DNA from 2 places in the Psychrobacillus sp. FJAT-21963 genome. Region 2 is predicted to be linked to the other one. Evidence: riboswitches for the same ligand, from Rfam matches in the RefSeq annotation. Region 2 holds a riboswitch; the other holds the start of a gene.
What was found. Region 2 has a riboswitch for S-adenosylmethionine ahead of mtnW (2,3-diketo-5-methylthiopentyl-1-phosphate enolase). Riboswitches for the same ligand answer to the same signal wherever they lie in the genome.
Positions count from the first base shown of each region.

Region 1: linked by a shared signal. The riboswitch ahead of AN959_RS10515 (bifunctional homocysteine S-methyltransferase/methylenetetrahydrofolate reductase) and the one ahead of mtnW (2,3-diketo-5-methylthiopentyl-1-phosphate enolase) in region 2 are both predicted to bind S-adenosylmethionine.

Region 1 covers NZ_LJIY01000003.1:174,883-186,194, reverse strand. Annotated here, with positions in the region: gene AN959_RS10530 (DUF817 domain-containing protein) at 1-25, shown strand, start outside; gene AN959_RS10525 (hypothetical protein) at 406-801, shown strand; gene metH (methionine synthase) at 1,165-4,602, opposite strand; gene AN959_RS10515 (bifunctional homocysteine S-methyltransferase/methylenetetrahydrofolate reductase) at 4,583-6,442, opposite strand; SAM riboswitch class I at 6,518-6,622, opposite strand; gene AN959_RS10510 (nuclease-related domain-containing protein) at 6,862-7,815, opposite strand; gene AN959_RS10505 (protoporphyrinogen oxidase) at 7,949-9,334, opposite strand; gene fabZ (3-hydroxyacyl-ACP dehydratase FabZ) at 9,527-9,952, shown strand; gene AN959_RS10495 (bifunctional 2-polyprenyl-6-hydroxyphenol methylase/3-demethylubiquinol 3-O-methyltransferase UbiG) at 9,975-10,712, shown strand; gene AN959_RS10490 (hypothetical protein) at 10,727-11,005, opposite strand; gene AN959_RS21045 (hypothetical protein) at 11,114-11,312, shown strand, end outside.
Region 2 covers NZ_LJIY01000005.1:141,186-152,497, forward strand. Annotated here, with positions in the region: gene mtnA (S-methyl-5-thioribose-1-phosphate isomerase) at 1-457, opposite strand, end outside; gene mtnK (S-methyl-5-thioribose kinase) at 454-1,644, opposite strand; SAM riboswitch class I at 1,719-1,873, opposite strand; SAM riboswitch class I at 2,040-2,143, shown strand; gene mtnW (2,3-diketo-5-methylthiopentyl-1-phosphate enolase) at 2,259-3,473, shown strand; gene AN959_RS13140 (2-hydroxy-3-keto-5-methylthiopentenyl-1-phosphate phosphatase) at 3,479-4,144, shown strand; gene AN959_RS13145 (methylthioribulose 1-phosphate dehydratase) at 4,141-4,752, shown strand; gene AN959_RS13150 (acireductone dioxygenase) at 4,774-5,310, shown strand; partial or broken gene AN959_RS20720 (GMC oxidoreductase) at 5,519-5,707, opposite strand; gene AN959_RS13155 (hypothetical protein) at 5,892-6,092, opposite strand; gene tatC (twin-arginine translocase subunit TatC) at 6,403-7,164, shown strand; gene tatA (twin-arginine translocase TatA/TatE family subunit) at 7,265-7,465, shown strand; gene AN959_RS13170 (TraB/GumN family protein) at 7,602-8,768, opposite strand; gene AN959_RS13175 (heme oxygenase) at 8,988-9,326, shown strand; gene AN959_RS13180 (MarR family winged helix-turn-helix transcriptional regulator) at 9,559-9,993, shown strand; gene AN959_RS13185 (MFS transporter) at 9,990-11,180, shown strand; gene AN959_RS13190 (copper resistance D family protein) at 11,230-11,312, opposite strand, start outside.

The DNA of each region.
Region 1 (11,312 bases), on a different contig from region 2:
AAGTGACAAGGAGCTTGTTCAATAAAAGCAAGTAATTAGGAGATTGATCGATTCACAACAATCAATGAGTGTTTTTGTTCAAAGATTGAGCGATTCGCTAGAAAGATTGAGCTATCTTGCGCAAAGATTGAGCAATTCACATTTTTCCTCAAAAAAATACCGCCAAACCTGTTGGCGGTGTGATACTTTAGACAAACTCGAATTTATCTTTATAAAGGATAGATGGTTTTCCGAAAGCTTTCCGCGGACGAGCGCCGCGCCACTTGGATCCACGGGATGTGGGTCATGCAATCGTAGCCGTAGGACGTCGCGAACTTAGATTGCTATCCATTTGACATGAGCCAATAGCCTTACTTCCTTAGGCTGAGTCCACTGAAAAACTTTTCAAGGTATCTCTTAGCATGTATGGGAACTGCATTCGTTCCCATGTTCGCTTTTTATCAGGGTCCCGTTGATTTCCGTTCCAGGCGGACGCTTTCCGCCGGCATGGTTTCAGCCGCTTCCCTTGCTCCTGCGCAAAGCTCGTCGCAAAAAACAATGCTCCTGCGCAAGCTCGTCGCAAAAATTAATTTCGCTACGCTCAGTCCAGGGTCTTCATCTCATGCACCTGACGCTTCGCTATCGGTGCAGAAAACATTTGCTATTCCGGCTGGAGTCGCCACCTTCCACTCCAATCAACTATTATCCGCTTTTCAATTAGAAAACCATCATGCTATTAATAGAGTAAATTTATATCACTTAAATTTTTCAAATAGTATTTATAGAAAATCGTTGAAAAAGGCGACACTCCTGCGGGGATAGCGTTAGCCGATGACCCCGCAGTGCAGCGAGGAGGCTAAGGCAACGTCCGCGGAAAGGGAGCCGTTTCAACGATTTTCTTATTTATCGGATGACATTATTAAGTAAATTCAAATTCTATAGACTTTTTCAGCGCACTCGCTACGCTCCTGCAGGTTCTTGTCTGTCTCGCTTTTCCCGCAGGAGTCGATCTCGATCGGACGCTTCTCCAAACCAATAAAATGCTACCTGATTATTTTCTATATACTTAGGAATCCTGAGTTAATAGGAAATTTAGACAGAATCTCAAGTTAATGAAACAAGAACAATTAGCCAAATTCCTTTTCTGCAGTCTGACACTGCCATCATTTGGCGGTGTTTCATTTTTTAGTCGACTACAAAATATCTCGCATCTGGATGTGCGAATACGATGGCAGAGACTGATGCTTCCGGCTCCATCATGAACTCTTCGGTTAATTGCACACCGATGTCCTCTGGTTTAAGAAGTCCAAACAATTTTGCTTGATCTTCTAAATTTGGACAAGCAGGGTAGCCAAAAGAGAAGCGTTGTCCTTGGTATTTTGCTGCGAACCGGTCACGCATTGTAAAATCAGTTGCATCTGGGAAGCCCCATTGATCTCGGATTTCCTGGTGAATACGTTCCGCAAATCCTTCTGCCAGTTCCAGTGCAGTTGCCTGCAATGCATGACTTTCTAAAAACTTCCCTTGTTCTTTTAGTTTATTAGCCGCTTCCCGAACACCATGTCCTGCAGTAACGAGCATGAATGCGACATAATCCATTTCACCACTTTCGACGGATTTCAAGTAGTCCGCTAAGCAAAGGTATGGTTCTACAGATTGACGAGGGAACCTATATCGTTCAATTTCTGTTTTGGCATCCGCTGGATCATAGATTACTACATCATCGCCATCTGATTGTGCAGGGAAAAATTGATACATACCAGATGGTTTTAAAATGCTAGCTCCTAGAAATTCGGTTACTAGTTCATGTAACTCCACCGCACGCTCGTCGCCTTGTTCTAATAATTTATCACTATACCCCTTTAAGCCTAAGTGATGCCCGATCAGCGTTCGCATATTAACGTATGGATATAAGTGTGACACTGAATAATCTTTTAAAACGTGTCGACGTAAGTCTTTAGGGTTAAATACTTGGACATCTTCACGCACTGTTTTGACTGGTTTCGTTAAAACAGCTACAGCTTGTTTGGAAGCCCGTGCAGCTTCTGCTACTTTCCGTTTTTCTTGTTGCGTTATTAATTCCTCCAGTAAAACGGATTTATCTTCATCATTTTGTAGACGATTTGCTAGCTCTAATCCTTGCATCGCATCTTTTGCATATAGGACAGGTCCGTCGTACTCAGCCGAAATTTTCGTTTCTGTAAAACGACGAGATAGAGCAGCTCCTCCTACAAGCATAGGTACTTCAATACCTGCTTCTTTAAAGTCTTGTGCGGTAATAACCATTTGTTGAGCAGACTTTACGAGAAGCCCTGATAGACCTACGATATCTGGCTTTTCTTTTCGAATAACTTCTATTAAAGTGGCAGGGGTTACTTTTATTCCAACGTCGATTACTTTATATCCGTTATTGCTTAATATGATATCGACCAAGTTTTTTCCAATGTCGTGTACATCCCCTTTTACAGTCGCAAGAACGATTTTCCCTTTACCAGAGTCATCTTCTTTCTTTTCCATAAACTGTTCCAAATAAGCAACCGAAGCCTTCATCACACCAGCACTTTGTAGCACTTCTGCCACTATCAATTGATTGTCATTAAAAAGACGCCCTACTTCAGACATACCTTCCATCAATGGACCATTTATAACTTCTAATGGGGTATCATACATTTTAAGTGCTGCTTCCAGATCTGGAATAAGCCCTTCCTTCGTACCTTCCACAATATAATAAGCAAGACGTTCGGGTACCGTTTTTGGGATATCCGCTTCTGTCTTTTCTTTCTTTTTGTCTCGATAAAAGTCAGTAAAATCAGCTAATGTTTTATCTGTTGTTGTAAATAACAGTTCATTTGCCATCGCAATTTCATGTTCAGGAATAGATGCATATCGTTCTAGTTTTTCTGTGTTTACAATTGCATAATCAAGCCCTGCTTGTGTGCAATGATACAAATAAACAGCATTGAGCACTTCTCGCCCAACTGGTGGTAGACCGAATGAAACATTACTTACTCCTAAAATAGTTAGTGAGCGAGGCATCTTATCTTTGATTAAACGAATTCCTTCTATTGTTTCCACAGCTGATCCAATATATTGTTGATCTCCTGTACCTACTGGGAAAACTAGTGGATCAAAAATGATATCTTCTGGTGCAAGTCCCCATTTATTTACGAGCAAATCATAGGAACGTTCTGCAATCTCCAACTTACGTTCACGTGTAACCGCCATTCCCACTTCATCAATTGTTCCAACTACTACAGCTGCTCCATATTTTTTTACAAGTGGCATTACAGCGTCAAAACGCTCTTCGCCATCCTCTAGATTGATCGAGTTAATAATTGTTTTACCTTGTGAATATTTCAATGCCTCTTCAATTACATTTTCATCAGTGGAATCAATGACAAGTGGCACTTTCACTTTTTTCACAACTTCCTTCATGAAATTAGTCATGTCAGATAATTCATCTCTGTCAGGGTTAGCAAGACAAATATCGATGACGTGAGCACCACCTTTTACTTGTGCACGAGCAATTTCGGAAGCTTCTTCAAACTTTTCTTCTACTATAAGTCGTTTAAATTTTCTCGAACCAATCACATTTGTTCTTTCCCCTATTAAGAGTGGACGCATTGTTTCGTCATATAATAACGGTTCAATACCTGAAACTACATGACCATGGCCTGTTTCAGCTGGCTTACGAGGTGCAATATCTTTCACTGCTTCGCGAACTGCTTGAATATGGGCTGGAGTAGTTCCGCAACATCCACCTACAACATTTAACCATCCTTTTTCTGCAAAGCCTTTTAACTTCTTCGAAAGCGATTCAGGTGATTCATGGTAATGTCCTTCTTCATCCGGTAATCCTGCATTTGGATAACAGCTTACATATCCATCTGATAACTCAGAAAGGGAGCGAATATGATCCGTCATAAATTCTGGTCCTGTTGCACAGTTGAGTCCCACAGAGAGTGGTTTAATATGTTCAATTGAAATGTAGAATGCTTCAATACTTTGACCCGCAAGTGTCGTTCCCATTGGCTCGATTGTTCCAGATATCATGATAGGAAGCTCTTTCCCCGTTTCTGTAAATGCTTGTTGTATACCAATGGTTGCGGCCTTCACGTTTAGCATATCCTGACTTGTTTCCAATAGGATAACATCGGAGCCACCTTCGACTAATGCCTTTGCTTGTATGTAAAAGTCATTTGTTAACTCATCGAAGGTTATTCCACCAGTTACAGACAATGTTTTTGTTGTCGGTCCAATTGCACCAGCCACAAATCTCGGCCAGTCGGGAGTAGATAATTCAATTGCAACCTTCTTCGCAAGCTGCACTGCACGAAGGTTGATTTCATGCGCTTGGTCACCTAGATCATATTCATTTAACACGACTGGTGTTCCCCCAAACGTATTGGTACAAATTATATCTGCACCTGCCTCTAAATATTCCCGATGAATTTGTTCAATGACAGTTGGAGTGATAACGTTTAAATACTCATTACATCCCTCGTATTCTTCTCCACCGAAATCCTTTTGAGTTAGATTCGCGTTTTGGATCATCGTTCCCATTGCGCCATCAATAATAAGAATTCTTTTTTGAAGTTCCTGTTCAATTAGATGTTTGGACATAACTGTTTTCTCTCGCTTTCTTTCCGTCAATCTCTTTAATATGGCGAATCAATTCAAGTGACATATCCACACGGAAAAATGGCGTAATGATGTAAATACCATTAAATAACTCCGCTGCAGTGTCAATAAGCTCTTTTGCAATCTGTATACCTTCCTCAGTAGAACGCTCTTTATCTTCTCCACAAGCACGCATGCGTTCTAACACTTCATCTGATAATTTAATACCTGGTACTTCATTGTGCAGGAACTCAGAATTACGACTATTTGTAAGTGGCATAATCCCAAGGAAAATAGGAGAGGACAAGTGTTTCGTCGCTTCATAGATTTCCTCCATTTTTTCTTTCGAATAAACGGGCTGGGTAATGAAATAATCAGCTCCACACTCTATTTTCTTCTCTAGTCTTTTAACAGCACGATCCAGTACGCGAACGTTGGGATTAAAGGCAGCTGCCACAGAGAAGTTGGCTTTTTTTCGAAGTGATTTTCCTGAGAATGAAACACCTTCATTTAGCTGTTTTATTAATTGGAGTAACTCTAAACTTGATACGTCATATACACTGGTTGCTCCAGGAAAATCTCCTATTTTGGTAGGATCACCTGTAACAGCCAATATATCATGAATTCCAAGTGCATCCAGACCCATTAAATGTGATTGTAAGCCAATCAAATTGCGGTCACGACATGTAATATGAGCTAGAGGACGAATATTATTTTGCAATTTTAACATCGAGCCCATAGCCATATTGCTAATACGAGGAGATGCAAGTGAGTTATCTGCCATCGTTACTGCATCAATTCCAGCTGCATTCAGCTTCTCTGCACCTTCCATAAAAGTAGTAGTGTCTAAATGGCGTGGCGTATCTAGTTCCACGATGATTGTTCTTTCGGTTTTTGCTTTTTCATGTAGTGGTTGATTGACAGTTGGTTCTGCTTCCTGAATGATTATTGGCTTTCTAGGCGTTACGATTTTATTTGTAATTGGTGGTAGAGTTCCAATTCTTTTTTTCACGGCTTCAATATGTTTTGGTGTTGTCCCACAGCAACCGCCTATTAAACGAACTCCTGCTTCGCGAAGGTATAACGCTGCTTTTCCAAAATAATCTGCCTCAGATTCGTAAACAATACGGCCATCCTCTACATCAAGTAAACTTGCATTTGGATAAGCTGATAGAAATGCTTTTTCTGTTAGAGTCACCCCTTCGAACGCTTGAATTGTATGATGAGGACCAAGTCGACAATTGACTCCTACAATACTTGCTCCTAATGCCTCTAGTTGATGTAATGCATCATTTAGCGATAAACCGTTTTGCAAGATACCTGGCTCATGCATCGATACTTGTGCAATGATCGGTGTATCTGTCAGCTTTCTTAGATGCGTAACCGTTGCGGAAAGCTCTTCAAAATCATAGTACGTTTCTAGTAATAATCCATCTGGATTTCCTGATAGTAGTTGGGTAGCTTGTTGATTAACCGTTGCGATAATTTCATCAATAGTCGCATCACTCTTCCGAATACCGCGTATACCACCAATCGTACCAAGCACAAATTGACCACCAGGGGCAGCTGCTCTTTTTGCGATTTGGATCGCCGCTTCATTGATTTCTTTCATTTGATTTTCTAGTCCGTACCGCGCCAGTTTAATCGCATTTGCACCATACGTATTCGTCTGAATGATATCCGCGCCTGCAACTATATAGTCCTGGTGAATTTTCTCAATAATCTCAGGCTTCTGGATGTTTAATTCTTCGTTACAATAATCAATTCCATATGAATAAAGCAGCGTCCCCATCGCTCCGTCAGCAGTCAAAACATTCGTTTGCAGCTTCTCTAATAAACCCATTCACATTCATCCTCTCTAAAATAAAAAAAAGCCTTCCATGAAAAGAAGGCTTTACGAGTATGTAAAATTCGTCCCTTCTCATCTATCAGACACATAAGCATCTGCTGGAATTAGCACCTGACCAAACGGCTGGTTGCTGAAGCTTCACAGGGCCAGTCCCTCAGCTTCTCTTGATAAGAATTCAATATTCAATTTTTTATTAGACTTATCGTACCTTTATTCAACTAAAGCGTCAAGACGTAGATTGAATTTTCTTGCATCTTAAGATTGTTTTTATTATCCGATATTTGGCGGTTATTATCCGATTATCATGTGTTATTATCCGATTATCTCGACTTATTATCCGATTTTCACTTGTTATTATCCGATTATCTCGACTTATTATCCGATTTTCACTCTTTATCATCCGATTCATCAATTTAAGACCAATTCCACTTATAAATTGTGTTACGTTTAGATGGACCCTCTCTCGATAGCCCCATAGAATTTAATATGCGAGATGCGGCCTGATAAGAATCCAATTTAAGAAAATATCTACATTGCCGATTATTAATACTATCCCCGATTAGCATAAACCAATCACGCATCGCCTTTTCATGCGCCAAGCGATCTACGTGACCACACCTTAAACAGTTCCAGCCGTTTTTCTTTTTCGTCATCCCATGCGTCTCACACTTTTCACAATAGACCCCGGTCAGCAAATCATTTGGATTAATGCTCCATCGACTGCACAGTGGAAATGGAAAGTACACTTGATGACAAGCAACCATTTTCTTTGCTAATTCATGCATTGCTGGCACTTTCAGGCATACTTTCTCTCGAGTCATATTCCGCAAAAATACGGGAATCGTCGAATAAAGTATCGTTGGATAATTGATAGATGGCTCTACCACCTTCACCCTTGAATTCGTCAACACGATGACACCATGAACAGGAATACTCACACCTTGCAATCTTAACCAATCTTCCAGTAAATAAATATTCCGTTCAATCTGTACTTCTGGACTCTCAAATACATCGACTTTACCCTCTTCATTCTCTCGCTCAAGCTGGGAAGGATTTTGCTTAAACCGCAAACTTCCACTTATATTTTTACTCTCTAATACCACCGCAAAGTACTGCGTCAAAAATACCGTATCTATTTGAAACTTGCCGTACGATTCCAAGCTCACATCTTGAAACACCAAGTATTGGAACGGAAAAGAATACTTCTGAAAAACCCCATCCATTCTTTCTTCCCCGTATATTCCAGCCTTCGCCATGTGCATTTTAGAGTGAATCAACTCTTTCATGTCGTGTATTTTCGGTAAACGTCTATCTAATGACTTCAAAGCAATATAGCTAAATTCATGCGCTCGAGTTTTTACAATCATTTAATTTAAACACCCCCAATCGCATCGTATCATATATACAAAATTTGTAAATTACTCTAAAACACCATCAATTTCATTCCTACAATAAAAAAAGGACCAAAATTAAATTTTGGTCCGGGAATTACTCCTTAAATTAAATTCTCGCTGCAATCATTTCCGCCGTTTCCTTACCATTTTTAATGCAAGCGCCAATACCTACTCCATAATACGAGCATCCAGCAAGTACTACATTTGGAAGCATAGATGATAATTTCTGATTCAATGATTTTATCGCTTCTCCATGTTCCATATGATAGTTTGGCATTAAATCGTTCCATTTAGTTACTTCCACAACTTGAGGCTTGCCGTTTAGTTTCAGGCTCTTGTCAATATCTTGTAAAGCTACTTCCACTAGCTCTTCTTCACTCATATGCTTCATGCTTTCAAAAACTGGATTGGAGCTTTTGTAAAACATTCGTACAAGTAAATTACCGTTTGCAGATGTATGCTTCCATTTTCGGCTAGTCCAAGTACAAGCATTACATTTCACGTCACTGTTTTCCGAAACGATAAACCCAGTTCCATCAGCTGGTAGCTGTTCATCTGGAATATCAAAACCAAGATAAATACTAATTAATGAGGAATTCTTCAATTTATTGAAATCCACATCTAAATCTTGTTCTTGCAAAATTCGCTGAGTCACATCATGCGGAGTAGTCAAAACAACAAAATCCGCTTCTATTGTTTTTCCATTTTCTAATAAAACCTCGTAGCCCGCTTCTGATTTAGTTACTTTCTCCGTATGTACTCCCTTTAAAATCGTACATTCGCTCAATTCTTCCTCCAAGCGATCGATTAAAGTAGAAAGTCCACCTTTAAACGAGATGAATTTTTTATTTGCAGCTGCTGCGAACTGTTCTTTATGCGCTTCTAATCCTTTAATGATGCTGCCATATTCGTTTTTATAGTCAATCAAATAAGGTAATGTGGAAGAAATAGTGAGATCATCTAATCTCCCCGAATACACTCCGGACAACACGGGAGCAATTTGTTTCTCCACTAATTCTTTCCCTAAGAAATGCTCTAAAAATGAGCCGACAGAACTCTCTTTCGTAAAGTTTTCGTTAGGGGAATCAAGATCTTTCAATGCTTCTTCCTTACCTTCATCTGAAACCAACGTACTACTTTCTAAAGATTCTTCACTTGTTGGAATTCCAAATACCGTATCTGCAGGGATTGCATGTAATTCATTGTTCGTATATATATAGGAAATACCTGTTTCATTATAAACGAGCTCTTCTTGCAGTTTTAGCTCTTCTACTAGAGGTAAGACCCCTTCGTTACGTGCAACGATTGAATCCGCACCAGTTTCCATTATAAAGCTATCTGCACTTACCGAATGAATTTTACCACCCAAATAATCATGTGCTTCCACTAAAACCAAATCTACATCTAATGCTTTTTCTATCTTAAGTCTTTGTAAATAATGCATCGTAGAAAGTCCTGTAATTCCTCCACCAACCACAACTACTTTTTTCAAGATACTCACTCCTAGTTCGAAATTACTCGTACTCCTAGTATAATCGCTTTTAAAAATACTTGGTATGACTTACCTCACTATTCTTCCCCTATTCCAATAAAAGTTTACCGTTTCGTCAAAATTGCAGGAGAAAATTATAGTATCAACTACTAACACCAAGTGATAAAATTTAATTAGATTGGAGGTTTTTTTATGTTAGACACACAAAAAATCATGGATGTAATAAGACACCGCTATCCCTTTCTATTAGTGGATAAGATATTGGAATTGGATGAAGGAAAACGAGCAGTTGGCATTAAAAACGTGACAGCAAATGAAGAATTTTTCAATGGACACTTTCCAAGTTACCCTGTCATGCCAGGAGTATTAATTGTAGAAGCTTTAGCTCAAGTAAGTGCAGTAGTAATGCTAACGAAAGAGGGGAATGAAGGAAGATTAGGGCTTTTAGCAGGCATTGATAATTGCCGTTTTAAAAAGCAGGTCAAACCAGGAGATCAGCTACGATTGGAAGTTGAAATTACTCGCCTAAAAGGACCTATTGGCAAAGGAAAAGGAATTGCTACGGTCGATGGTGAATTAGTATGTGAATCAGAGTTAATTTTTGCATTCGGGAATTAGCAATATATAAAGGGGAAATTAAATGAACGACTATTACGGAGAGCTGTGTACACAAATTTACGAAAGTGATAAGTCATTTGCAGACGGGAAAGAACTCGAGTTTTATCTATCTTTTGTGAAGGATAAGAACATGAAAGTATTAGAACCAATGTGTGGTAATGGAAGAATGCTACTTCCTTTTCTGCGAAGAGGAATCGATATTGAAGGATTTGATATTTCAGAAGAAATGCTAAAAGTTTGTAAGGAAAAAGGTAAAAAGGTAAATCTGAAACCATCAGTAACTCTTGGAAAAATAGAGGAATTTCAAAGTCCTAACAAATATGATTTAATCATTATTCCTTTTGGTTCGTTTTCCCTTTTGCCTGATCATTTAGTAGCTGATAGTCTTGCAAATATGAAATCTATGTTAACAGAAGACGGTAAGTTACTTTTAACGATTATGACAAACAGAGGGAAATTTAATGATCTCCCCGAATGGAGGGAAACAAATCGAAAGCAGTATGACATCGGAGACATTGTGGAATATAAGCAGGAGCATTATGATTCAGAAAGCAAGATGCTAAAAATTAAGTTGAAGTACCAATTAGTAAAAGATGAACAATTAGAAAAAACAGAACTAATGGATTTCCCTATCCGTCTTTACGAACTAGGAGAATTTGAAAATATTCTTAAGTCAAACGGATTTAATCAAATTATTCTACACGAAGTAAAAGACGGTTATGGAATTGGTAGCATGTTTGATGTATATGAGTGTGTTTGAAATAACAACACACTCTAGTTCTTATAAATATCGTTTGAAGATAGCCATTCTAAAAATTGATGATAGGGAAAATACGTAGTTCCGTTTAACTCTATTTTTGGTGCATTTGGATATTTTCTGAGCAATTCCTGTATTTCTTCTTTACTCAACCCAAAATATATCGGCAAATCCTTTTCATTTATGAGAGTAGGGTATCCGGATCCTTTCGGGTTTTTAAAGTTCTTTAATCCATCCCCTATAAAGTAGCCTAGTGCTGCAAGCCCTACACCTATCCAGAAAAAACTTAAAGCCATTTCTATTGCCTCCTCTAAAATCTATATATCATATACGGAGGGATAAGAAAAAAGTTTCATTAGTATACTAGAACAATAGATATTGGAGAGGAGTCATACGGGTATACAATGGTTAAATTTTATTTTAAGCAATTCCTAAACGAGCCTATGTGGTTTAAGCTATTAATCTCTATAACATTGCTAAGTACGATTATTTTTAGCAGTTCATTTTTTTCATCTAATTATTATTACGAAAGCTTATCCAAATTAGCTGCTGCTATCTTTTTTGGTGCATACGGTTTTAAATTGAGAAGAAGTAAGTTCAATT
Region 2 (11,312 bases):
TAACTTTTGTTTGACCTTCAAGCAAGGACAACGCATATTCGCCAATATTTCTACAGGATGCTTCGTCTTCTCTATGAATTTTTATAGCTTCCTCTATCAAAAGTTCCTTCGCCTCTTGTACACTTGCTACATTTTCAACAGCACTTCTTAAACGTTCTAGAGCCCAAACTAAATTTACAGCTGTTGGTCTAGATTTAGCTAAATACAAGAAATCCCTGTTGAGTTGCAGATGAAATTCCTCTAATGTATTTGCTTCATACTTTTCGGCTGCTCTAGCCAATCCATATGCAGCGGTAATACCAATTGCTGGTGCACCCCTCACCTTCAGAGTGATAATAGCATCATATACATCTTCTAAAGTATCTAGTGTTAAATACTCAACTACGTGAGGTAATTTTTGCTGATCCAAAATCCGAAATTCTTTGTCGTTCAACTCTATCGATAATGGAATACTCATTTGCGAAACCCCTCTAATAATTCAAATACTTCATCAATTGAATGTATATCTTTGCGTTTTAATATAAGTGCTTCCCCTGTTTGTAAGGTCTGCTTTTTGAATTTAATCCGTTGTTCGTCATCTTCGATACTGTCCAAATCCTTCACATGTGCTAGCCCGATTGTACGACGAATTAATTCACATCCAGCAAAGCCTAGTGTATCTCGGAAAATTTTATCCAAGACATATTCTTTATAGCCATCTGTGTCTTTATAGGAATCGACACTTTTTTTATCCCATAATTCCGAAAATTTAGTCGAAAAGACATCCCAAGTTTGTTTGATATGGGTGACAATAACTCCCCGCTCATCCTCTTCTCTTGTAACATTTTGCACGATTAGATTTGCTAAAAACAATCCAATATCAAAGCCAATAGGTCCATAAAAAGCAAACTCTGGGTCTATTACTTTCGTTTCGGTTTCACTAGCAAAGATGCTCCCTGTATGCAAATCTCCATGTAATAATGCTTCCGCTTCTGTCATGAAGCTATTCTTTAATTTTGCAACCTCTAGCTTTAAGCGCCCGTTATTCCAAATAGTTTCTACGTCTTCTTGCAACAATGCTTCAAAGTCATTTGTTTCATAGTCAAAAAACGGATCTGTAAAAATAAGATCTTCTGTGATTTTACAAAGTTCTGGATTGGAAAACTCTGAAACTAGTTTCTTTTTTTCAAAAGGGTGTAATGCAAAATCAGATGTATGAAATAGTGTTTGAGCTAAATATTCTCCAATATCTTTTGAAAGGTTTGGATATGATTCAAGTTTAATCAACCCTTCACGTGCAATTTTTAAGTGAGATAAATCCTCCATTACCGTAAGCGCAAGATCCTCATCAATTGCATATACGGTCGGAACAAGATTGGCTGCAAATTCAGCATGTTTTTTTAATGCATTTGCTTCAATCACTGCTCGTTTTAACGTTAGTGGCCAACTTTCTCCGACAACCTTTGCGTATGGTAAAGCCTGTTTAATAATAAGACTCTTATCACCGTTCAATTCCTTAATATGAAATACATAGTTAAGATTACCGTCACCTATCTCACGACACTCCAACTCTGTGTCTTGCGGGAAGAAGTTAAGTTCTTTTGCATATAAAATAGCACTTTCTTCTGTTAATGATTCATATTGTCTCTTTGTAGCTGTCGTCATTATTCTCTACCTTTCCGTTTCAAAATAAAAAGCCTCTTTCATAAGAAAGAGGCGTAGAATAAGAGATCTCTCGCCTCTTATCTTTCAGAAAGTTACCTTTCTGATGGAATTAGCACCGTGCCTTAGAAGATTTTCATCTCGGCGCAAAATGCGCCCCGTCTCACAACGGTATTACGGTCGGTTGCTGGGCTTCATCGGGCCATTACCCTCTGCCTGCTCTTGATAAGAGTGCTATTAATTAAAACGTTATACTATTTGAAAATCATCCTAGCATACTCAAAAAACACATGTCAATCATTTTTTAAAAACAAAAAAAATTCTAATAACTATATTGACAATCTTTATATTGCATGAAATAATCATTATTAATTTGACTAACTCAATTGAATAACTTTTTCTTATTTAGAGCAGGTGGAGGGACGAGCCCTATGATACCCGGCAACCGATCCATTATGGACACGGTGCTAATTCTTGCAGTCAGTAGACTGAGAGATAAGAAGTCGTTAATTTTTTAACCTCTTCTTATTTGGAAGAGGTTTTTTATATTTAGAAGGGGCAAGACGCTGCGACATTGACTAAGTTGAAATTTGTTATATAAAGGATTGTGATAATAAATGAGTGGAATTACTACTCTCTATCAGGTTTACGGTAAACCTGGAACTTTTGAAAAAAAAGCAGAAGGAATTGCGCTCGGTTTAACTATAGGATCCTGGACTGATTTGCCGTTACTAGAGCAAGAGCAATTAAAAAAGCATAAAGGAAATGTTATATCGATAACTGAATTTGAAAATAGTCACCATCCGCTAAAACGAGATGAAATCAAAGCAGAGATTAAAATAAACTATCCTAGTGCTAATTTCTCTGCAGATTTACCTGCCATATTAACAACTGTTTTCGGCAAACTATCGCTTGACGGTGAAGTAAAGCTACTAGACTTGGAATTCTCATCAGACCTTTTAGATAATTTCCCAGGACCTAGATTCGGAATTGAAAGTATTCGTAAATTGCTAGGAGTGTATAATCGTCCACTTGTGATGAGTATTTTTAAAGGAGTAATTGGAAGAGATATCAATTACCTATCTGAACAGCTACGTAACCAAGCTCTAGGTGGAGTAGATTTAGTAAAAGATGATGAAATTCTCTTCGAAAACCCCCTTACTCCTTTTGAAAAAAGAATTATTACAGCTAAAGAAGTACTACGTCAGGTGTATGAGGAAACTGGACATCGAACACTTTATGCAGTTAACCTATCTGGGCGGACATCCGATTTAAAATCAAAAGCAAAAAAGGCAAAAGAGCTTGGGGCTGATGCTCTATTATTTAATGTTCATGCATATGGTCTAGATGTACTTCAAGAACTTGTGGAAGATGAAGATATTCAGTTGCCATTCATGGCCCATCCAGCCTATAGTGGTGCTTTTACTTCATCCCCATTTTATGGAGTTTCAACACCACTTTTACTTGGTAAATTGACTCGTTATGCAGGGGCAGATTTTTCATTATTCCCCTCACCATACGGAAGCGTCGCACTGGAGAAAACAGCTGCACTATCACTTGGGGAAGAATTGACGAAAGAAAGTGCAGTAAAACGAACTTTTCCAGTTCCTTCGGCTGGAATTCATCCTGGATTGGTTCCTTTGTTAATCGAAGACTTTGGCATAGACAGCATTATAAATGCAGGTGGTGGAGTGCATGGTCATCCTACTGGCGCTACAGGAGGAGGACTTGCCTTTAGGCAGGCCGTATCAGCAGTCCTTGATGGAATTCCGTATGCTGAAGCAGCAAAACAGTTTCCAGAACTAAAAGCAGCATTGGAACTATGGGGGTAAGCATTATGAGTAAGCTAGTAATCTATTGTGATTTTGATGGGACCATTACAAACCAAGACAATATTATATCCATTATGAAAAAATTTGCTCCCCCAGCATACTTGCCGATCAAAGAGAATATTTTAGGGCAAAAGCAATCTATCCGAGAAGGTGTTGCTCAAATGTTCTCTCTGTTACCTGTATCTATAAAAGATCAAATTATAAGCTACTTGCTTGATCAGGCAGAGATTAGAGAAGGATTCGCCGATTTTGTTTCTTATACAAGAAAGCACGATATCCCTCTCTATATTGTTAGTGGTGGAATTGATTTTTTTGTTCATCCAATGCTAGAAAAGTTTGGTCCTTTTTCGGGGGTTTATTGTAATGAAGCAGACTTCTCAGGAGAAAGAATACAAATCAATTTTCCGCATGTCTGCGATGATTTATGTACGAGCAAAGGTTGCGGATGCTGTAAGCCATCCATTATTCGAAAGCTCCAAGAAAAAGATTCGTTAAGTGTTGTAATTGGTGATTCTATTACTGACTTAGAAGCTGCAAAATTAGCAGATGTTGTCATAGCACGGGATTTTCTTATTGAAAAGTGCAAGGAATTGAATATTCCATATGAACCTTTCGAAAATTTTCGAGATGTCATGACTATTATTGAAACAAGGTTAGGTGTTCAAACATGATAACGCTCCGTGGTAGATGGGAAGAGTTAGCAGATATAAAAGACGAACTTGCTAAACGAGATTGGTTTATGGGAACTAGTGGAAATTTAGCAATTAAGGTGAATGATGAACCAGTAGAGTTTTTAGTTACAGCAAGCGGAAAAGATAAGAATAAGCGAACAAAAGAAGACTTTTTACATGTAAATATAAATGGAGAGCCAATAGAAGATACCATTTTAAAGCCGTCTGCAGAAACATTATTGCACTGTGCTATTTATTCTAAAACTTCTGCGGGCTGTAGTCTCCATGTTCACACAGTTGCTAATAACGTCATCTCCGAATTATACGGTGATCAGGGAAAAATAGATTTTCAAGGGCAAGAACTTATTAAAGCTTTCGATTTGTGGGAAGAAGATGCAATTCTTTCTATTCCTATCATTCCAAATCATGCCCATATTCCACTTCTCGCCGAAGAGTTTCAGACATATATAGATGGTGATAAAGGAGCTGTACTTATACGGAATCACGGTATTACTGTTTGGGGTAGGGATGGTTTCGAAGCAAAGAAGTTACTTGAAGCTTGTGAATTTTTATTTCAGTATCAGTTGACTTTACGTCAAATAAAATAAAAATAAGAGAGGAAGATTTAGATGGCTATCATTAAAATTCAAGGAACAAATGAAACAATTGAAGCACAAAATGAGGTTGCTGCATTTTTAGAGCAACAAGAAGTAATTTATGAGCATTGGGATATAGAAAAATTACCAGAGCAACTTCGTGAAAAGTATGATCTTAGCGATGCAGAAAAAGAAGAAATTTTAAATGCATTTAAAGCAGAAATAGATGATATATCAGAACGTCGTGGGTACAAAGCAGCTGATATCATTTCTTTATCTGACTCTAATCCAAACTTAGATGAACTATTAAAAAACTTTGAACGTAAACATCTTCATACAGATGATGAAGTTCGTTACATTGTTAGCGGTCACGGAGTATTTATTATTCAAGGAAAAGATGAAAATTTCTTTGAAGTCCATCTATCACCTGGAGATCTAATCTCAGTTCCAGAGAATATCACACATTACTTTACACTTGCCGAAGACCGTAAAGTAGTAGCAGCACGAATCTTTGTAACAACTGAAGGATGGGTACCAGTCTACCAAGACGAGGAAGTTGCACAAGGTTAATAAGAAGAACTGCATGCATGAGCATTCTAGATAGTTACTAAATAGGGATGTTTCATTCAAAATTGCAAGTTTTAAAGTACATTCTATAAAAAGTTAAAAAGCAAACACTGAATCCTGTATCGAATGCGTAGTGACCTTTTAAACAAATAGCCTATTATATAAACTCCTAAATTGCCTGTAACAAGCTATTTAGGAGTTTTATTGATTATTATTTAACTAGAAGTCCACCTTGTTTTAAATAAGTTTGAATTCCTTCTGCAGCACGGTAAGAAAGTGCTCCAATTGTTCTAGTAAGATTAAAGTTACTATTATGAGGAAATATAGATGCTCCGACTACAAATACGTTTTCTGCTTCCCACATTTGTAGATAAGAGTTAACTGCTGAAGTAGCTGGATCTTCTTTTGTTGTGCCTTCTCTTTCTATACAAGGAGAATACCAAGCGCTCCAACTAACACAATAAAACCTCCTAATTATCCTAAAACTAATTTATTTACTTAGTTAAACATTAGTCAGATATATATTATTTTTACTTAATGGTAGAATGCAAATTATAAACTATTGATAATATTTCTGTACAAACTCACAATGGTGAAAGAAAATAAGTATATTTTTTTCCTGTCCAGCAAAGAACTATAATGGATAGACCAATACCAGATCCAAGTAAAGCAAACCGTGGAAAAACGCTATTATTAAAAGTAAAAAACAATGCAAAATCTACTACTAACATAAAACCAAGAAGACTTAATTTAATATTTTCATCTTCCAAATGATACTGAGCCAATTTTATTCATCCTTAATAAGGATATATATTCAAACGAGCTTATCATTTACTACATTTTTTCTTAAAATGTACATAAATAGTTTCAAATTTATATTGGTTGTTTTAGAAAAAGTTTGTATATATAAAAACTTTTTTCCTATATTAATTGAAAAATAAAAGGTGCTTTTATTTACAAATTCGACTGTTGGAGTATAATGTGAGATGATACAAAACAACAGTTTCTTGTAGTAACTATTATATTTTAGTAAACATGCTTTTCTAAGCATATAAATATCTCACTTTATTTGAGAAAATGGGGTGGTACACACTAATGACACACGAACCAGAATTGACGCTTGTCGAACATTTAACAGAATTACGAAAAAGGCTCATTATTGTAGCCGTCACATTTATTCTATCTCTAGCCTTAGGATTTTGGATGGCCCCAAGGACATTAACATTTCTTAAGTCACAACCTACAGCTGCTCACGTGGAATGGAATGTATTTGGATATACAGATGGTTTAATGATTTATGTCAAATGTGCTCTAATACTATCTATATTAATAACGTTGCCAATCGCGATGCACCAAATCTGGTTATTCGTTAAACCAGGACTATTAGAGAAAGAAGCAAAAGGAACCATTTACTTTATCCCTGTCTCTTTTTTACTGTTTTTAGCTGGGATTAGTTTTAGTTATTTTATTTTATTTCCTTTGATGTTGAACTTCATGTCTAATATTAATGATTCAATTGGAGCCCTAGAAACATACGGGATGCAACAATATTTTACGTTCATGTTTAATTTGATTATTCCAGTTGGAATTGTTTTCGAGCTACCTGTGATTATATTGTTTTTAACAAAGCTGGGAATCATCACACCTAATCGACTACGTAAGATGAGAAAAGTTTCTTACTTTATACTTGTAGTAGTTGGAGTTTCTATTACACCTCCGGACTTCATTTCAGACTTTATCATCGTTGTACCGTTATTATTGTTATTCGAAATCAGTATCCTTGTTTCGAGCTGGGCATATAAAAAACAGTTAGCAAAAAGAGCTTTGGAAGAAGAGGCATTAGAAAATGAAGTCTAGGGCTTAATTTCTCCTAAGCGTGTTATACTAAAGATAAGTTTACTACTGCATACACATCGCCATTGGAATAAATGTAACATACTATAAGGAGGAACAATCCATGCCAAACATCGGCGTACCAGGTTTAATAATCATTCTAATCATCGCATTAATCGTCTTTGGACCATCTAAACTTCCTCAGTTAGGAAGAGCAGTAGGTCAAACGTTAAAAGAATTTAAAAACTCCACTAAAGACATCGTTGACGATGTTACAGAAGAATTTAAATTAGAAGAAAATACAGACGCTAAAAAGAAAATATAATGTGGCAAACCAGCTATTCTATGAATAGTTGGTTTTTTATTTCCTTTATTTAAGATGAAATAATATCCACTCCTAACCCATTACAAAAAAATAAAACCTCCTTTCCTTGCCATTTAGCAAAAAAGGAGGTTTTACATTATAGATTATTAAAAAATACCCGAATAACATCTGCCCCACCAATAAAAGTTCCGATTGATCCTACTAAATTAGTTAAAACAACTACTAGTAAAATTCGTGTAACCTTATTGCGCCAAAACCCTTTTATCGTAAAAACATCTTCCGAAAGATTTTCAAAATCCCCTACATTTGGGCGTCGGAAATAAGCCTGAACTATTCCCGAAACCCATCCCGACGCTATTAAGGGATGTAATGTAGTTATTGGAGCTGCAATAAAGGCAGAGAGTATAGCAAGCGGATGTCCAAAAGCAATTGCAGCACCGATGGCAGCAAAGCTTCCTGTCCATATTACCCAGCTCAAAGCCTGATCCAAGCCCGCAGTTGGATTTGCAAAGAAGGTGTAAACAACTATGGCTATTAAAAGCACTGGTATTACCCACCCAAGGATTTTAGGAACAATCGATTTCGGTGGTACTTGATTGAGTCTTTCCAAATCATGTTCTTTATAAATTTCTTTCGAGATACCTGGAACGTGAGCCGCACCTAATACCGCAACTACTTTATCCCCAGGAGCTTCTTTAATTTTTTGTGCCAAGTACTGATCCCTTTCATCAATTAAAGGAGTCTTAAGTTTTGGAAATGATTCTGTAAACTCTGCAAGAACTGCATTGAGCGTATCCTGTGATTTCATCTTTTCTAATTCTTCTTCTGAAATTGTTTCTCTGCTAAAAATACTAAAGAATACGGAGGAGAGCAGCTGTGCCTTACCAGACCATCCGAGATTATGCCAAATACGAGAAAACGTAGTTTGTATGTTCCGATCTGCAAGCACAAGATTAGCACCAGTTTCTTTGGCAGACTCAATTCCTTGAATCATCTCTTGACCTGGTTTTATCTCAAATTGCTTTGCTAAACGGTTTTGAAAAGATGATATTGCTAGATTCATCAGAAGCAATGTCGCTTTCTTTTCTTTAATGACTTTAAAAATATCCGTTTCTTTCCATTTACTTCCGTCCATAACAGATTGATATCTTTGTTCATCTAACTCAATACAAACAGAATCTGGTTTCTCTGCTTCTATTACTTCTTTCACTTGCTCCGCACTTTGTTTGGAGACATGTGCTGTTCCGATCAAAATCAATTCTCTGCCATCTAAATTTATGCGAGTAATGTTTTCTTCTTTCACAAAATTCTTCCTTCATAGAATATATTTCTTCTGCGTATCCTCTATTTACGGATTACGAAAAGACTGTCTATTATTAATAATGGATTAGATTAAGATAAATATCAATTAAGTTTTACTGTTTAGAGAGGAAAATTTTTGGGCTGCGCGTCCTACAAGGTGAAACACATAAAAGATGGTATACTGTTTTTATCAAATAACTCGAAAAGGAGTAATGGCTACATGTATATTGTCACAAACAAAATTAAAACAAAACCAGGCTTTGCTGAAAAAATGGCACCTAATTTCACTAAACCAGGTGCATTACAACAAATGGAGGGTTTTGTAAAAGTAGAAGTAACAATTACACAAAACCTTACAGAATATGATGAGTTAAATGTAAATATGTATTGGGAAAACCTTGAGAATTTCGAGGCTTGGAAAAACAGTGATGCCTTCAAAGAATCGCACAAACGACCAAATTCCGAATCAAAATCTACTTCTCAAGAATCACCACTTCTAGGAAGTGAACTAGTTATTACAAAAGTTGCCTCTACAATTGAAGCCCTCCCATCTAAATAATGATAATTAGCTCCTACTTAACTGTTCTCTTACGGTTAAGTAGGAGCTTTTTTGTTAATTTATTATAATAAACGGATATTTTAAAGATGCGGGAGCAACATAGAAATAAATTACATTTACATAGCTATTTTATAAAAGGTCTTTTCAACTCATTAATTCTCTGTTATATTAAATTAGTTACTCAAGATAACTATTATCATGGGTAACTAATTTATTTTAGGAGTGTTAGATTATGACTACGTATCGTGAATTTTTTCGTCAATTTTCACTTTTGTACCGTCCTTTTGAGCATCATTTAAATTTACAACTGGCTAAACACGGCTTGTATCGAGCACAGTGGACCATCATATATTACTTATCCAATCAGTCTTCCGCTACACTTGTCGAACTTTCTAATTACCAAAATGTTGAAAAACCCACCGTCACAAGAACAATTAACCGTTTAGAAGAACTAAGAATTGTAGAACAAATGCCCAGTAAAGATAAACGCGAAAAAAGAATACAGTTGACCTTACTAGGCAAACAAGTATATGAAGAGGTTCGACTAACAGTAGATAAGTATGAACAGCATATTTTAAAGGGAATTTCTGAGTCGGATCAACTTAATTCAATTCGTTTGATGGAAGAAATACGAAAAAATATTTTAACGAAAGGTGAACACGAATGAATCAATCAAGAGCCAAACTATGGACGAAAGATTTTATTGTCGTATCGTCTATTAACTTTTTATTAATATTAATTTTTTATTTATTGATGGTCACAATAGCCGTTTATGCGGTAAATGAATACGAGGCTTCTACTAGTGAAGCAGGTTTAATAACAGGAATTTTTATCATTGGAACTTTAATTGGTCGACTTTTCATTGGTCGTCCTATGGAAGTTATTGGTCGGAAAAAAACATTATTTGTTGGTTTAGCTTTATTTACACTAACAACCTCTTTATATTATGTGAATTTCGGCTTAACTTTCTTACTAATCAATCGATTCCTTCATGGTTTAACTTTGGGAATAGCGAGTACAGCAGCCGGAACAATTGTTGCACAAATTATACCAATGTCTAGAAAAGGCGAAGGTATTGGTTATTTCAGTATGAGTTCTACGCTGGCAACTGCCATTGGACCTTTCATCGGAATTTATATGAGTCAACATACTAGTTTCCAAGTCATTTTCGGTTTCTGTCTAGCATTAGGAATGATTAGTCTCCTAACGTCCTTCTTCCTACATGTACCTGCAACTGAAAAGGTTATCAAAAACGAAGAAGCAAAAGGTTTTAAACTATCCAATTTTGTGGAACCAAATGCTTTACCCATCGCATTCATTATTCTAACTGTTGCATTTTGTTACTCCAGTGTTCTATCCTTTATTAATTTTTATGCGATAAAAATTGACTTAGTAGAAACAGCTAGTTTCTTCTTTATCGTTTATGCTGTAGCAATCCTTATATCTAGACCAGTTACTGGCCGCCTACTAGATATTAAAGGTGCAAACTACATTATGTATCCTGCTTTTATAATTTTTGGCGTTGGTATGCTTCTACTCAGTGTAGCAAACAATAGCTTCACTTTTTTATTAGCTGGTGTACTAATTGGACTTGGTTTTGGTAATATGCAGTCTACCACTCAAGCAGTGGCTGTGAAACTTACCCCACCCCACCGGATGGGGCTCGCAACATCTACATTTTTTATATTCTTGGATGCAGGTCTTGGTTTTGGACCATATGTTCTTGGTTTTATCATTCCCTTTACTGGATATAGCTTGCTATATGTTATTTTAGGAGCAGTCATTCTCCTTACTATTGCTCCATATTTTCTCCTTCATGGACGAAAAGAAAAAGCTAATTTAGCTACAGAGTAACAAAAAGAATAGGCTACCCTCTAATAAAACTTAGAGGATAGCCTATTTCTTATGTAATACTCAAAATTAACGCTAAATAACTTGAAAAGACAAATAGTATGCTTAAAAAGAAAGTTATCAAAGCTGGTGCTT